DNA from 2 places in the Paenibacillus sp. FSL H3-0310 genome. Region 1 is predicted to be linked to the other one. Evidence: riboswitches for the same ligand, from Rfam matches in the RefSeq annotation. Region 1 holds a riboswitch; the other holds the start of a gene.
The links. Region 1 has a riboswitch for cyclic di-AMP ahead of MHH63_RS23600 (C40 family peptidase). Riboswitches for the same ligand answer to the same signal wherever they lie in the genome.
Positions count from the first base shown of each region.

Region 1 (6,944 bases):
ATTCATCGGCATGTTCTTCATGCTCTTCGTGTCTAGTCTTTTTGCTCACCTGATCCACCGTCCTTCTCATTTAACTTAACGCGTTGCGAAGGTGTTAGGAATACAGCAAGCTTCTGATTGATGGCAATAGTAGATACACCGGACTGTATGGACAAAAGACCTTCGACCATCATCATTCGAACTTCGATTTCTTGTTTGGAGAGACGTTTCAGCTTATTAGCAATAGGATGCCATAATACGTAACCTGTAAAGATACCAAGCAAAGTGGCGATGAAGGCAGCCCCGATTGCCGCAGCCAATTTGTTCATATCACTCATATCAGCCAGAGCGGCGATGAGGCCGATAACCGCCCCGAGCACCCCAAGGGTAGGAGCATACATACCTGCCTGTGAGAAAATGAGCGCTCCTGCTTTATGTCTATCCTCTGTGGCGTGGATATCCTCCATGAGGACATCGCGGACAAAATCCTGATCATTTCCATCAATGATCATCCGCATGCCATTCCTGAGGAAGTTATCTTCTATTTCATCGACCTTTGATTCTAGAGCCAACAGACCTTCACGCCGTGTGATAGAAGCCCATTCCATGAACATAGTGATTAATTCGGGTTTACTGATTAATTTCTTTTTGATAAAAATCATTTTGAACAGACTTGGAATCTTTTTGACCTCGTTGAAAGGAAAGGCCATGAAAATAGACGCTGCCGTACCCACCAAGATAATAACGTAAGCAGCAGGTGTGGCCAAAGCATGAAGTGGAGCGTGCTTGAGGATCATGCCCCAGATTACAGCAACCAAACCAAAAATTAAACCAATTATTGTTGAAATTTCCATTTTGCACCTCGTCCGTGAGATTTAAGATGTGTTCCGACAATGCCGCGTATATCATCCTTGAAACAGCGGCAGGGCACTCTGTGCGAAACCGAATTAACGTATATTCTTATTTATCGACATCATTCGGTTTTTTGTGAAGTCATTTTTTCGGCTATAATGGATAAGGTAAGTAATTATTCATCTGTGAAGAAAACGGAGTGATATACGTGGGTGTAAAGCATGGTAGAGATTACGGTGAAATTCTAACAGATTTGACCGAAGCCGTCGGACGAATTTCCGATGGATATTTATTTTTTGAGATGGATCCGGACGAGTGGCAGGAACTACCCCAAGAATCAAAGCTGGAGGTATGGGAAGCATTGGCTGAGGATCTTTTCTTCGCGCTGGGTAATGAACCTATGATTGAAGTGGGGAGCGGTGTAATTATTTACGATAAGGACACGCATCGCATTAATATTTTAGTTGGCGAAGAGGATTTGGCTTCAGTGGTTTTAATTTAGGCAGAGGAGACGTCTGGACGTAATTTGCCCGTAGTTAGTAGCCCGTGTTAAAATTGATAAAGCCGAGTTATAATCGCTGGGATTTGTGAATACATTAAATCGAAAATATCGCCTTTATCCTGGCACATCCCTTGGACCTCAGAAGCTAAGGGATGTTTTGTTTAACGCCTAAGTCATGTAAAGGGAACTGCGCACTTTACTGCAATTTTTTGTAAGGGAGGAAACGAATTGTTATTTACGGAAGAGGAACTGCGTGAGGAGATCACCAAGCTGGAGGGGTGGAAGCTGGATAATAATGTTATGGTGCGAAAATATATGTTCAGCCAATATATGAAGGGCATTGCGTTCGTTGATGAAGTAGCCACGATTTCAGAAGCCTTCGATCATCATCCACATATTACGATTGATTATAAAACAGTTACCCTGCGACTTGAATCTAATGAAGAAGATGGGATTACGGCTCTAGATCTTCGAGCGGCGCATGAATTTAATGAAGCCTTTGAAAAAAATCATTAGTTTAGCCAAAATCATAAAATAAACGCCCGTGCATAGATAGTCACCTATCTCATACACGGGCGTTTTTAGTTGCTTGATGGGTTACTTTTTCTCTGAGAGCCAGAGTGCGACGTTGGCGATCTCTTCAGGGGCTAGCTTCTCCTTAAAGGAAGGCATTTGACCACGTCCTTTGGTGACGATGCTGTAGATTTCCTCAGCGTCATGCTGGCCGCCTTCATTCTGAAGACTTGGTCCAACTCCACCTTGAAGCTGATCGCCGTGACAGGTGATACAGCTGGCTTTCACGGTTGCTTCTGCCTTTGCTGCGTCCAGTTGAACTACCGGCATCGTGGGCTTATTTTCTTCCGCTACCTCTTCTTTACCCGGAAGTGTAAACATGAGTACTACCGCAAAGGCACAGGCGGCAAAAAACAAACCGCTCATGATCCATTTCTGCATCCCAATTCGTCCCTTCTATGTAAGCTGCTCCCTACATTATAGCTTATGGTGAAGCGTTATCATAGGGTTTGTGACAAAAAAATGAACGAGAATACAATCATTCTTATGAAATATCTGGTATTTAATATCATTTGTCATAGACCATGCAATAAAAAGGTTTGTCTCCTGTAGGTGTGCGGCGTTCATACGTATCTGTAATCGTAAATCCACATTTTTGATAAGTTCGAATGGCGCGTTGGTTCCAGGTCAGGACTTCTAGATCTATCTCTCGATCAGGATAACGACTCAAGGCTGTCTGGACGATGGCATCTACGAATAGTTTGCCTAAACCATGGCCGCATAGATCGGGGCGCATCCCAACTCCTAAACGGACGACTCCTTCCATCGGGAACAACTGTGCGAATCCGCACAAAACCTCTTGTTCATTTAATATGGAGATATATTGTTCCTCCCGGAGCTGCGGATCGCCAAACTCGATGCCAAGAGCCTGCATCTGCTCCCACGGCATCCAGCCATAAATATTATATGGGGGCGTATAGCTCCACTTACAAATAGCTTCTCCGTGAATTGCCTCCATAGGAACAACATGAAAAGTTACCGAGGGATTTATCATAAAGTCAACGATCTCCTTTCACGAGGACATTGCTATATTACTAATTATATACAAAATGGGGGAGGTTCGACTCAGAAACTTTATATGAGAGGAATGTTTTACAAATTATGAGAGGGGTAAATAAGTAATAAGACAAAAAAACAAGCTCTCCTCCAAGAGTTACCTTGGAAAAGAGCCTATGTACGTTACTTATTGAACATCATCATTGTCTTCCGATTCAGCAGCAACCGATTGGTAAGCGTCTGTGCTCATAATGCGCTTAGCACCAACGTAGCGTTTCACGTAGTAGCTATCACTCAGAGAGCTAATCGTAACACCGCGTGAGGTAGAAGCGTGTGCGAACTTACCTTCACCGACATAAATGCCGACATGGGAGACACCTTTGCCACTTGTATTGAAGAATACAAGATCTCCGGCTCTTATATCATCACGGGAGATTGCTGTGCCCATTTGATATTGGGAACCTGATTGGTGTGGAAGGTTAATGCCAATCTTATCAAACACATACATTGTAAATCCGGAGCAATCAAATCCGTTAGTGGATATACCGCCGGATACGTATTTAGTACCGATGGCCTTGTCAATCACTTTATCCATTTTGGAATCTGCGAAAGCGCTTCCTGCTCCGATGGTGAGGATGATGGAAAAGCTTAGTACTGCTGCTGCTAACTTCTTCTTCAAAAGTGTATACCCCTTCCAAATGCCTACGAGGTTAGCTTAAGGGTTCGGTTGAAGGTCCCCTATGACCCCTCTATATAATGGAGGTCAATTCACCCAAAGTTGGTTCCCCCGTTTTCCTAATAGTTAGGAAACTCGGCTCATACTGTTGATTAGGATTAGCTTGTAATCAATACATGACAAAACCTTTGTAAATAACAACTTAATGATTACAAAAATGTTACTAAAATCTCACTGCGCTAATTGTAACAAACAGAAAGCCGCTTGGCAATCGTTTTTAACATATTAATGCAGAAAAATTGGCATTTTTACGGTAGAAAGGCATATGTAAGCGTTAATAATGACCTAATTTTTAATATAATTGCAATTTTTATCAAATAAACGTGTTTCAATTGGGCTCTATTAGTGTAAAAATATATTATGGAAAAAAGAAAAACCCGAATTTGATTACGGGAATAATCAGATTCAGGTTCATATAGTTGTAATTATGAGGTTATAGTTGTGAGGAAGGTTTCAATCGAAGGCTACAGCTTGATAAGCTGAAGTACTCATTACTCTTTTAGCGCCAACATAACGATTGGCCCAGTAGGCCTGACTGAGTGAAGTGATGGTCACTCCACGCGAAGAGGACGATTGTGCGAATTTTCCGTTTCCAACATAAATGCCGACATGGGATACTCCATTGCCAAGTGTGTTAAAGAACACTAGATCACCAGAACGCAGATTGCTTTTGGATACAGCAGTTCCAACGCTATATTGAGCTTTTGATGTACGAGGTAAAGTAAGACCCACATTCTTGAATACATATTTTGTAAATCCAGAGCAATCAAATCCGGCAGTGCTTGTACCTCCGGTTTTATAGGCAACTCCAATAGTCTTTGAGATTACAGTGTCCATCTTAGAGTCGGCAAAGGCGCTTCCTCCACCAATAGATAATGCCATTACAAGTCCTAGCGCCGCAGCGACGCATTTTTTTCTTAAATTATGTCTTTTCAAAAGATGTACTCCTTCCAAGGCCTGCGAGGTTAGCTTAAGGGTTCGGTAGAAGATTCCCTATGATCCCTGTAAAGCGAGATCAATTCACCCAAAATATGGTTCCCCCACTTCCCGGTGCAAAGGAATTAGGCGTGTTAAGCACCAAGAGAATGACGTTTCGACAGTTACACTTACGATAAATACATTTAGTTATGTAGGAATCGTTTCAATTGATTACAAAATTGTTACTAATAGCACAGGACTTATTGTAACAGAGCTTTTATGATTTTGCAAATACTCTTAAGTTATCCGTAATGAGAAAAAGTCCCAGCTCCTGAATACAGGAATTGGGACCTTTTTATTACGTCAAATAAGGTTAATTTATTGTGGAAATGCTTTGCTACACCATAGATGATATTGTGCAGAGATTCCCCACATTTTTAAGAGCGTAGAAGGTAGTGGTGAGATTTGCCGTATTATAAGTGCCGGCAGGCCGGGACAGAACAGACCCGTCAGTCCGCACACTAGCAGTAAGAGCAAGCCTCCCGCACCAAGTACAATGGAAACACCTATAGCAGGAATCAGTGACCGCAAGCAGATGAACAGTGAGGAGAACATTCCTGTACCGCCGGTGTAACCAAACTGCATATATAGAAGAAACAGGCGCACGATAAAAATATATATAAGCCATGCCAATACGTATGGTACTAAATGAAGTAACAAAGTGTAGTTAAACAAAGAGGATAAGAACAGCCCGTACATTTTTGGAGCAAGCCAGTAAAGCGGCAGCAGGGTCAGCACCCATTCGATTAGGCTAAAGACTAAGACAGGTAGTCCATAGATCTTCATGCCGGGGAAAAAGAACAACCCGCGCTCGCCCTTTCGCTCCTGGTGCAGCTCATGCAGCAATCCTGCCCTTATGAAAGGAGAAAGCAGAAGTCGCAAGACAACAAGTCCTAGAAGCATCCATAACCAAGTGCGTATCGCAGGGTCAGTATTCAAGCTGAACTGTCCCTCGATATAATACAACAGTCTGCCCATACCGCTGCCGCCGGCGTCTTTATCTGGATAGCGCAGTAGAATTGGAATAATAGCAGATCGGATGAAACCATACATAAAGTAGCCCCAGAGCAGTCGGTAGATGAAGAGCAGAATTAAAATATAAAATTGCTCCTTCATGCTTTGCCAGCCGCGGGTTATCGATGTTCTCACAATCATTCACCTCACCAGACAAGAGTTCCGAGCACGGTTTCAAGTAGTTTAGTTACACTTAACGTCCAGCGAGAGAGCGTCTTGGGCTCTATTTCCGCCAGCCTAAAGTTGTTTAAATGTTTGCTCTCCAATAAGATGGAATGCTCAGGGTCAATCTCAGCAGAGAGAAGAGGCTTATCGCTTAACAATTGAAACGTAGTCTCTGCTCCTTCACCGTTCCAGACCCGCTGCACCGAAGAGCTGTCGGCGAATGTGAATTTCACGGGAACATCAACGTAATGGCTCCCTTTATTTGAAATCTTCACTAATGATTCGTAGCTTTGAGCATCGCCGCTGTTATTTTTTTTAAAAGTAATCGTATCTACTGAGAAGTCAGGCGCACCATCACCATAAATGTAATCATCGAAATAGGCCTGCCATGATTTTTTGGTTACCTTCTCAACGACTTTCTGAAAATCTGACGTAGCGGGATGCTGGAAACGGAACTTACGAGCGTAGGAGGACATGATGTTGTTCATTGCTTTGGTACCTACCTGGCGTTCGATATCTTTAAGTACAAGCTTGCCGCGGATATAAACATTTCGGCTATAGGAATCCGCCCCTGCATATTTCCACGTTTCCAGATTTAACGGCTCAGGTATAGTTACCAGGCTGGCCTGTAAAGGCAAATTAGACTTGATACCGTATTCTTGTTCCATAAGTCTGTCTTCGGCATAGGAAGTAAAGCTTTCATCCAGCCAGGCCTCCTCGAATTCATTGCTGGCTACCATACCGTAGAAGTATTGATGGCCGATCTCATGAATGACGGTTCTTTCAAGTGAGGTATCTGGCGAAGAATCTGCGGCCCCAAAGGCTGTAATAAGGGTAGGATATTCCATTCCTCCAGCGCCGTTTCCCTCCTTAGGTGGGACGATAATAGACAGCGTAGAGTAGGGATAAGGGCCATACCATTTGCTGAAGTAGGTCAGGGCAGCCTTGGCAGCTTGAAGGTAACGCTCTTGTAAGTCTTTGTGCAGTGGGTCGAGATACACCTTAATTCGTACTCCAGGCACTTCCGGCGTAGAGAAAGCTTCCTCTGCTACTGTAAAATCAGGGGATGCAGCCCAAGCGAAGTCGTGGACATCATCGGCGTAGAACTGATATATTTTTTGATCTTGTTTGAGCTTGGCATTTTTTACA
Region 1 covers NZ_JBBODC010000002.1:945,542-952,485, reverse strand. Annotated here, with positions in the region: gene motB (flagellar motor protein MotB) at 1-49, opposite strand, end outside; gene motA (flagellar motor stator protein MotA) at 33-833, opposite strand; gene MHH63_RS23625 (hypothetical protein) at 1,040-1,333, shown strand; gene MHH63_RS23620 (4a-hydroxytetrahydrobiopterin dehydratase) at 1,562-1,849, shown strand; gene MHH63_RS23615 (c-type cytochrome) at 1,931-2,287, opposite strand; gene MHH63_RS23610 (GNAT family N-acetyltransferase) at 2,415-2,900, opposite strand; gene MHH63_RS23605 (C40 family peptidase) at 3,090-3,581, opposite strand; cyclic di-AMP (ydaO/yuaA leader) riboswitch at 3,587-3,729, opposite strand; gene MHH63_RS23600 (C40 family peptidase) at 4,092-4,520, opposite strand; cyclic di-AMP (ydaO/yuaA leader) riboswitch at 4,578-4,716, opposite strand; gene MHH63_RS23595 (hypothetical protein) at 4,935-5,765, opposite strand; gene MHH63_RS23590 (M1 family metallopeptidase) at 5,777-6,944, opposite strand, start outside.

Region 2 (6,944 bases), on a different contig from region 1:
GGTAGAACAGGAGCAACAGAAGCAGAAAACGAGAATTTTAGTTATTAGTTCAATAGCTGTAGTAGTTATCATTTTTGTTGGATTGTTTATGTTAGCTTCGAAAGATGCAGCAAAGAATGTCTCTACAGGAGAACCGGTAGAATTCAATTACAGTGAGCTACCTAGGATTGGTAATGAGGATGCACCTGTTAAGCTTGTTGAATTTGGTGATTTCAAATGTCCAGCTTGTTCCCAATTTGCTGGCTCCATGAAACCGAAAATTGTTCAAGATTTTGTCAACGAGGGAAAAGCAGCTCTTTACTTTGTAAATATGGCTTTCGTTGGTCCTGACTCTGAGACAGCTTCACTAGCTGCATTGTCTGTATACCATCAGAATAAGGATGAATTCTGGAAGTTCTATGATGCTGTGTATGCGCAGCAAGGGGATGAGAGCGTGGAATGGGCGACTGAGGATTTCTTGGTAAGCCTTGCTGAAAAAGAGAAATTAGCGATCGATTACGATCTGTTGCGTAAAGACATCCAAGAGAAAACTTATGCAGATGAGCTGAAGAAAGACATTCAGTTGGCAACTGACTCAGGCGTGACAACTACGCCTTCGCTCTACATTAATGGAGTGAAAACGGCTGAACCTTTCGATATTGAAGCGATTACATCTGAAATTAACACCGCCGCAAAAGCAGTGGAGGCAAAGTGACAAAATTCCTATCTTTTTGCAAGCGTAACTGCCTCTATCTGGCCTGGTTCGTCTCTTTGGTTGCTGTAGCTGGTAGCTTGTATTTAAGTGAAGTCTTGAAGTATGAACCTTGTAAGCTTTGCTGGTTTCAGCGGATTTTTATGTATCCGCAGTTATTTTTGTTGGGAATTGCCACTTTCCGTGGAGATAAGCGCATCATTCCTTATGTGCTTCCATTAAGTTTGATTGGTGGCAGTATCTCAATCTATCATTATGCGGAACAGAAGATTCCAGCGTTAAGTAAAGTTCTACCTTGTACAGTTGGTGTTCCTTGTAATAAAGATTACTTGAACTACTTCGGATTTATAACGATTCCTTTGTTAGCTTTAATCGCTTTTGCTCTAATAAGTCTCCTTCTTTGGTATGGACGTAGGGAAGAAGAAGTGATTGAAGTAGATGCTGAGGAGAGCTTAGGATTTTAGTTTTTACTTTGGAAGGTACAAAAAAGCTGAAAAGGTATTAAAATCACGGGCTAGAGGGATAATTGAAGATAATGAAAGAGAGCATCCAATAAGACGCTATATTTGAGCTTATTGGATGTTTTTTCATTCTTTTTTCATTTTTTTCAACGCTTTACTGTAGGCACTTTGTAGACTAATATTAGACCTTGTGAGAAGTTGAATATGCGCTGAATTTTCTTAGGAAAAACGGGGGAACCAAACTTGGCATTCATGCCAATGGGGTGAATCGGAACCGGGTCGAACAGACCTCTACCGTAGGGCTATAACCACAGCCCGAATCCGCCAGCTAACCTCGTAAGCAAGGTGGGAAAATGACCATGCATAAGCATGCGGATCATTTCCGTATGCTTATTTTGTGTCTGCATTTATGAAATCCACCGATGAAAACAGCGCACGGAAATTCCGTTTCAGCTCCCAAAGAAAGGAACTGTATCCACCATGGTAAGCAAGGTAAAACGACTATTGATCGGACGTCCGATGAAGTCGAATGAACTCGATCATGAAAAGTTATCCAAGGTTAAAGCACTGGCTGTTCTGTCTTCTGATGCGCTCTCGTCTGTAGCCTACGGAACGGAACAAATTCTGATTGTACTAGTGGCTGCCGGGTTTACTGCCATCTGGTATTCCCTGCCAATTGCATTAGCCGTATTGGGCCTGCTGGCCATCCTGATTTTATCCTATCGGCAGACGATTTTTGCTTATCCGCAAGGAGGCGGAGCTTATATCGTAGCCAAGAGTAATCTTGGTATTCCGACAGGGCTGCTCGCTGGGGGTTCATTATTGGTGGATTACATTCTTACCGTAGCGGTTAGTGCCTCGGCAGGGACGGATGCGATCACATCGGCTTTTCCAAGTCTTCATAATCATACTGTTCTCATCGCTGTATCTGTTATCGTTTTATTAACAATCATTAATCTTCGCGGAGTGACTGAATCGGCTTCATTTATCGCAATTCCAGTGTATTTGTTTGTGGTTTCGATTGTTGTTCTGATTATCTCCGGTATCGTTAAATATGCAATGGGTGGCGCGCATGCGAATGTTCCTGAAATAGGCAGCGCCGTATCTAATGTAAGTTTGTTTCTACTATTAAAAGCGTTTAGCTCTGGTTGTTCAGCCCTAACGGGGGTTGAGGCCGTATCTAATGCGATCCCAAACTTTAAGGCACCGGCTGAGAAAAATGCAGCCAAGACGCTAATGATCATGGGACTTATCCTTGGCTTTATGTTTACCGGAATCACTGTGCTGGCATATTGGTATGGTATTGTGCCAGATGAAAAGGCTACGGTTGTCTCTCAGATCGCTGAATCGACCTTTGGCCGTGGCGGATTGTACTTTTTCATTCAAGGGATTACAGCAGTGATTTTGTTCTTGGCAGCTAATACAGCATATTCAGCGTTTCCGCTGCTCGCCTTTATGTTTGCAAAAGATAAATATCTGCCACATGCATTTATGGTCCGTGGTGACCGCCTGGGCTTCTCAAACGGCATTATTTTTCTAGGAGTTATGTCTATCATACTTGTGACTGCATTCCATGGGAATACGGAAGGTTTGATTCCACTATATGCGGTAGGCGTGTTCATTCCTTTTACCTTATCCCAACTGGGGATGATGGTGCATTGGATCAAAACAAGACCCGCTGGATGGGTGAAAAGATTTGTAGTAAATACCATCGGTATGCTGACTACATTGACGATTACGCTTATATTTATCATTACTAAATTCTCGAGCGTATGGATGGCATTCATTTTCTTACCTGCTGTAATGTTCGTGTTCCACCGTATTCATAAGCATTATTTGAATACTGCGGATCAACTGCGTATATGTCCGGCTACTGATAAACCTGTAATTAAAGGAAGTACTGTAGTTGTTCCTGTTGCAGGGGTTACACGTGCTGTATTACATTCCATCAGCTATGCGAAGTCTCTAACAGATAATGTTGTTGCTGTGTATGTAGGCTTTGATGAAGAAGACATTCATAAGATGGAGCAACGGTGGGAGGAATGGAATCCAGGTGTACGCCTGATTGTTCTTCGTTCCAGATATCGTAGTATCATTCGTCCGTTAGTGAAGTTTATCGATACGGTAGAGTGGAAGACCGCTGCGACGGATCACATCACGATTCTGATTCCACAGTTTATTACCAAACATTGGTGGCAAGCCGTGCTTCATAATCAGACCAGCTTTTTAATCCGCTCGTATCTAATGAATCAAAAGGACGTTGTAGTAGCGACTGTCCCGTATCATTTAAATAAATAAGTAGAAGATTAAAGATGAGGTTATATCCGGAACGTTCGGAATATAACCTCTTTTGTATTTTATATGAAGGAAATTGTTGCAAATCCACAGAATTTGAAATTTATATGTTGACACAGAGAATGAGAATCAATATCATTTAAAAGTGAAGCAGAGGTAAAGGTCACCTTTGAATATCAAAGCAGTTACATATAGGAGGGTTTTTAATGTTTTGGCTTAACAGAAAAAGATCAGGAAGCATGAAAGTGACGATGAGCGGACTAATAGTGATGACGCTAATACTTTCCGCTTGTGGTAATAATAATGCTGAAAGCTCATCAAATGCAGGAACAGCGCCTACAACAGCGCCTACAGCAGAATCTACAGAGGCACCTGCTGCACCTAAGACGTTAACAGATGCAATGGGTCATAAAGTAACGATTCCGGCTAATCCACAGCGCGTTCTGGGTTCATATTTGGAAGACTCTTTGGTAACTCTGGGTGTAACTCCAGTAGCTCAATGGTCAGTTACAAACGGCGTTCAGGATTATCTGGCCACTGAATTGAAGGATGTTCCTACAATTAGTTACGACCTTCCGTTAGAGGCTGTAACCAGCTTTGCTCCGGATCTTATTATCATCCCATCGGAGTCTTCTGTTCAGAACGGGATTTACGATCAGTTGAATAAGATTGCACCCACTTATGTAATTGGGGATGAACTAAATCAAGATTGGCGCAAATCGTTGCTCAAGATGGGTGAGATTTTGAACAAAACCCCTGAAGCAGAAAAAGCCATTAAAGATTATGATGTTAAAGCAGCGGCTGCGAAAGAACAGCTTGCAGGAGCTATTGGACAAGAGTCCGCGGCTATTTTATGGTTGGTGCAAAAAAACTTCTATATTGTAGACGAAACCCGCAGCAGTGGAGCTGTATTATATACAGACCTTGGCGTAACGCTGCCTAACTTAGTAACAGAGATCCCAGTAGGAACAAGAGCAACTTGGAATCCGATCTCACTAGAGAAGCTTTCTGAGCTGACCGCAGATCATATTTTCCTTGTAAATAGTGATAAGACTGAGGGTTTGGAGATCCTAGATAGTGCAATCTGGAAGGGCATCCCAGCTGTAAAAGCTGGAAATGTGCATGAAATGAGCTCAACAAGCAGCTGGCTTTACAGTGGTGCGAACGCTGGCAGAAAAATCATTGACGATGTGCTAAAAAGTCTTGTGAAATAAAAGTCGTAATTCACCATGAATGAGACTGATCATTTCGGTGGGGAAGAGCGTGCAGATCAAGTATCTCGGGATACAAAGATCTGCACCATTTTTTTATAAACCAACCCATAGTACGGAAAAATCGATCCTGCAATTGTACAACATAAATATTTTTGCGATAATGAGAATGATTGTTGTTATCATATAAACCATTGTAACTATTGAATAAGGAGACGACTCATGGTTTCACCCTCAGATTTCGCAAATCGTATTAAAAATGAACCCAAAAAAGCTCTACATACCCGACCGGCAGCTGCCATTGGTATTCTTATTTTTGGACTTGCTGCCATTGCCTTCGGATTGGCACTTTCGGTCTCAGTAGGTGCAGCAGATATCAAGTTAGCTACGGTATGGGAAGCTATATTTCATTTCAATCCAGATTTACAAAAACATCAGGTAATTAGAGAACTGCGATTTCCACGTGCTATTGCTGGCGCCTTAGTCGGTGCTTGCTTCGCAGTAGCAGGGGCTATCATGCAGGGGATGACAAGAAACCCGCTTGCGGATTCAGGGCTGTTAGGCTTGAATGCAGGAGCAGGGGTAGCGCTGGCCATAGTATTTGCTTTTGCACCCTCACTCTCATTCACTTCACTAATGTTGTATTGCTTTATCGGTGCCGCTGTGGCCTCTTTTATCGTATTCGGAATCGGTTCGCTTTCTTTTAATGGCCTGACCCCCTTGCGATTGACATTAGCAGGTTCGGCTGTTAGTGCTTTATTGGTTGCTATTAGTCAGGGAGTAGCTATTCTTTTCAACTTATCTCAGGACATAGCCTTCTGGTTAGCTGGTGGGATGGGTGGAGCTAGCTGGACTCAGATCAAGATTATATTCCCTTGGGTGGCCGTAGCCTTAATTGCAGCAATGATGTTATCACGATCCGTCACATTGCTCAGCTTAGGAAGAGAAGTAGCGGTTGGTCTGGGGCAGCGGACAAGGATAGTTCAATTGGCATGTATGATTGTTGTGGTTATCTTAGCTGGAAGCGCGGTTTCAACGGTTGGCCCGATTGCTTTTATAGGACTAATTATTCCACATGTTACACGTTATTTCGTTGGAGTGGACTACCGCTGGATTATCCCTTGCTCGGCAGTTCTAGGGAGCTTATTGATTATCTTTGCAGATATTGCCGCAAGAATGATAAATGCACCTTATGAGACACCGCTAGGAGCTTTAATTGCCATCATCGGCGTACCGTTCTTTATTTATTTAGCGAGTAAGCGGAAGGGGGAGCTGTAATGCCCAAATTAACCCTTACTCCAGATGAAAAAGAACGCCGCACACGCGCCTTAACGGTGTTAGCGCTCCTTGCTATACTGATCGTCGTTGTGTTTATAGTCAGTATGAATACAGGGTTTATGCGTCTATCCCCACTAGAGGTATTACATACACTCATGGGTGATGGAACACATCAGCAAAAGCTTATTTTATTTGATTTCAGATTACCCCGCATCGTAATTTCATTGTTAGTTGGAGCGGGCTTTGCAGTATCGGGCTGTATTCTACAAAGTCTCGCACGTAATGCACTCGCTGAACCGGCTACGCTGGGCATAAGTGCTGGTGCAGGTTTTGCGGTAATCATTTTTATCTCGTTTTTTCCGGCTACAACAGCAGCTCCGGTATTTGTCTTGCCTCTCCTAGCGCTTGGTGGGGCTGGCCTGACCGCAGCTTTAATCTATATTCTTGCCTACCGGAAGGCAGATGGTCTGTCTCCTACAAGGCTGATCCTTATCGGGATTGCGGTCGCTGCAGGAATCAATGCTTGCCAGCTTGTATTGGCACTTAGGCTTGATCCTAATAATTATCAATTTGTAGCTACTTGGATCGCCGGGAAAATATGGGGTGGGGATTGGAGATTCGTCCTTGCTTTGCTGCCTTGGATCGCGATTCTGTTACCGTTCGCCTTCTATAAAGCCCGGGTTCTAAATGTATTGAATCTAGGGGACCATACTTCATTAGGTCTAGGAATGCGTGTGGAGAAGGAACGTATTCTCCTTCTGGTAACAGCCGTAGCGCTTGCCGGCTCCTGCGTCGCGGTAAGCGGAGGTATTGGCTTCGTCGGCCTGATAGCACCACACCTGGCTCGCAGGCTCGTGGGACCCCGCCATCAAGTGTTATTACCTGCTAGTGCTTTGACAGGGGCGCTTCTTATGATTACCGCTGATACCATCGGCAGATGGGTGCTGCAACCTGCGGAAGTTCCGACTGGCATTGTGGTTGCGATTATTGGCGCACCTTACTTTTTAT
Region 2 covers NZ_JBBODC010000001.1:2,557,390-2,564,333, forward strand. Annotated here, with positions in the region: gene MHH63_RS11615 (DsbA family protein) at 1-694, shown strand, start outside; gene MHH63_RS11620 (disulfide oxidoreductase) at 691-1,155, shown strand; cyclic di-AMP (ydaO/yuaA leader) riboswitch at 1,350-1,509, shown strand; gene MHH63_RS11625 (APC family permease) at 1,633-3,450, shown strand; gene MHH63_RS11630 (iron-hydroxamate ABC transporter substrate-binding protein) at 3,654-4,661, shown strand; gene MHH63_RS11635 (FecCD family ABC transporter permease) at 4,881-5,936, shown strand; gene MHH63_RS11640 (FecCD family ABC transporter permease) at 5,936-6,944, shown strand, end outside.
Region 2: another riboswitch for cyclic di-AMP. It lies ahead of MHH63_RS11625 (APC family permease); the one in region 1 lies ahead of MHH63_RS23600 (C40 family peptidase).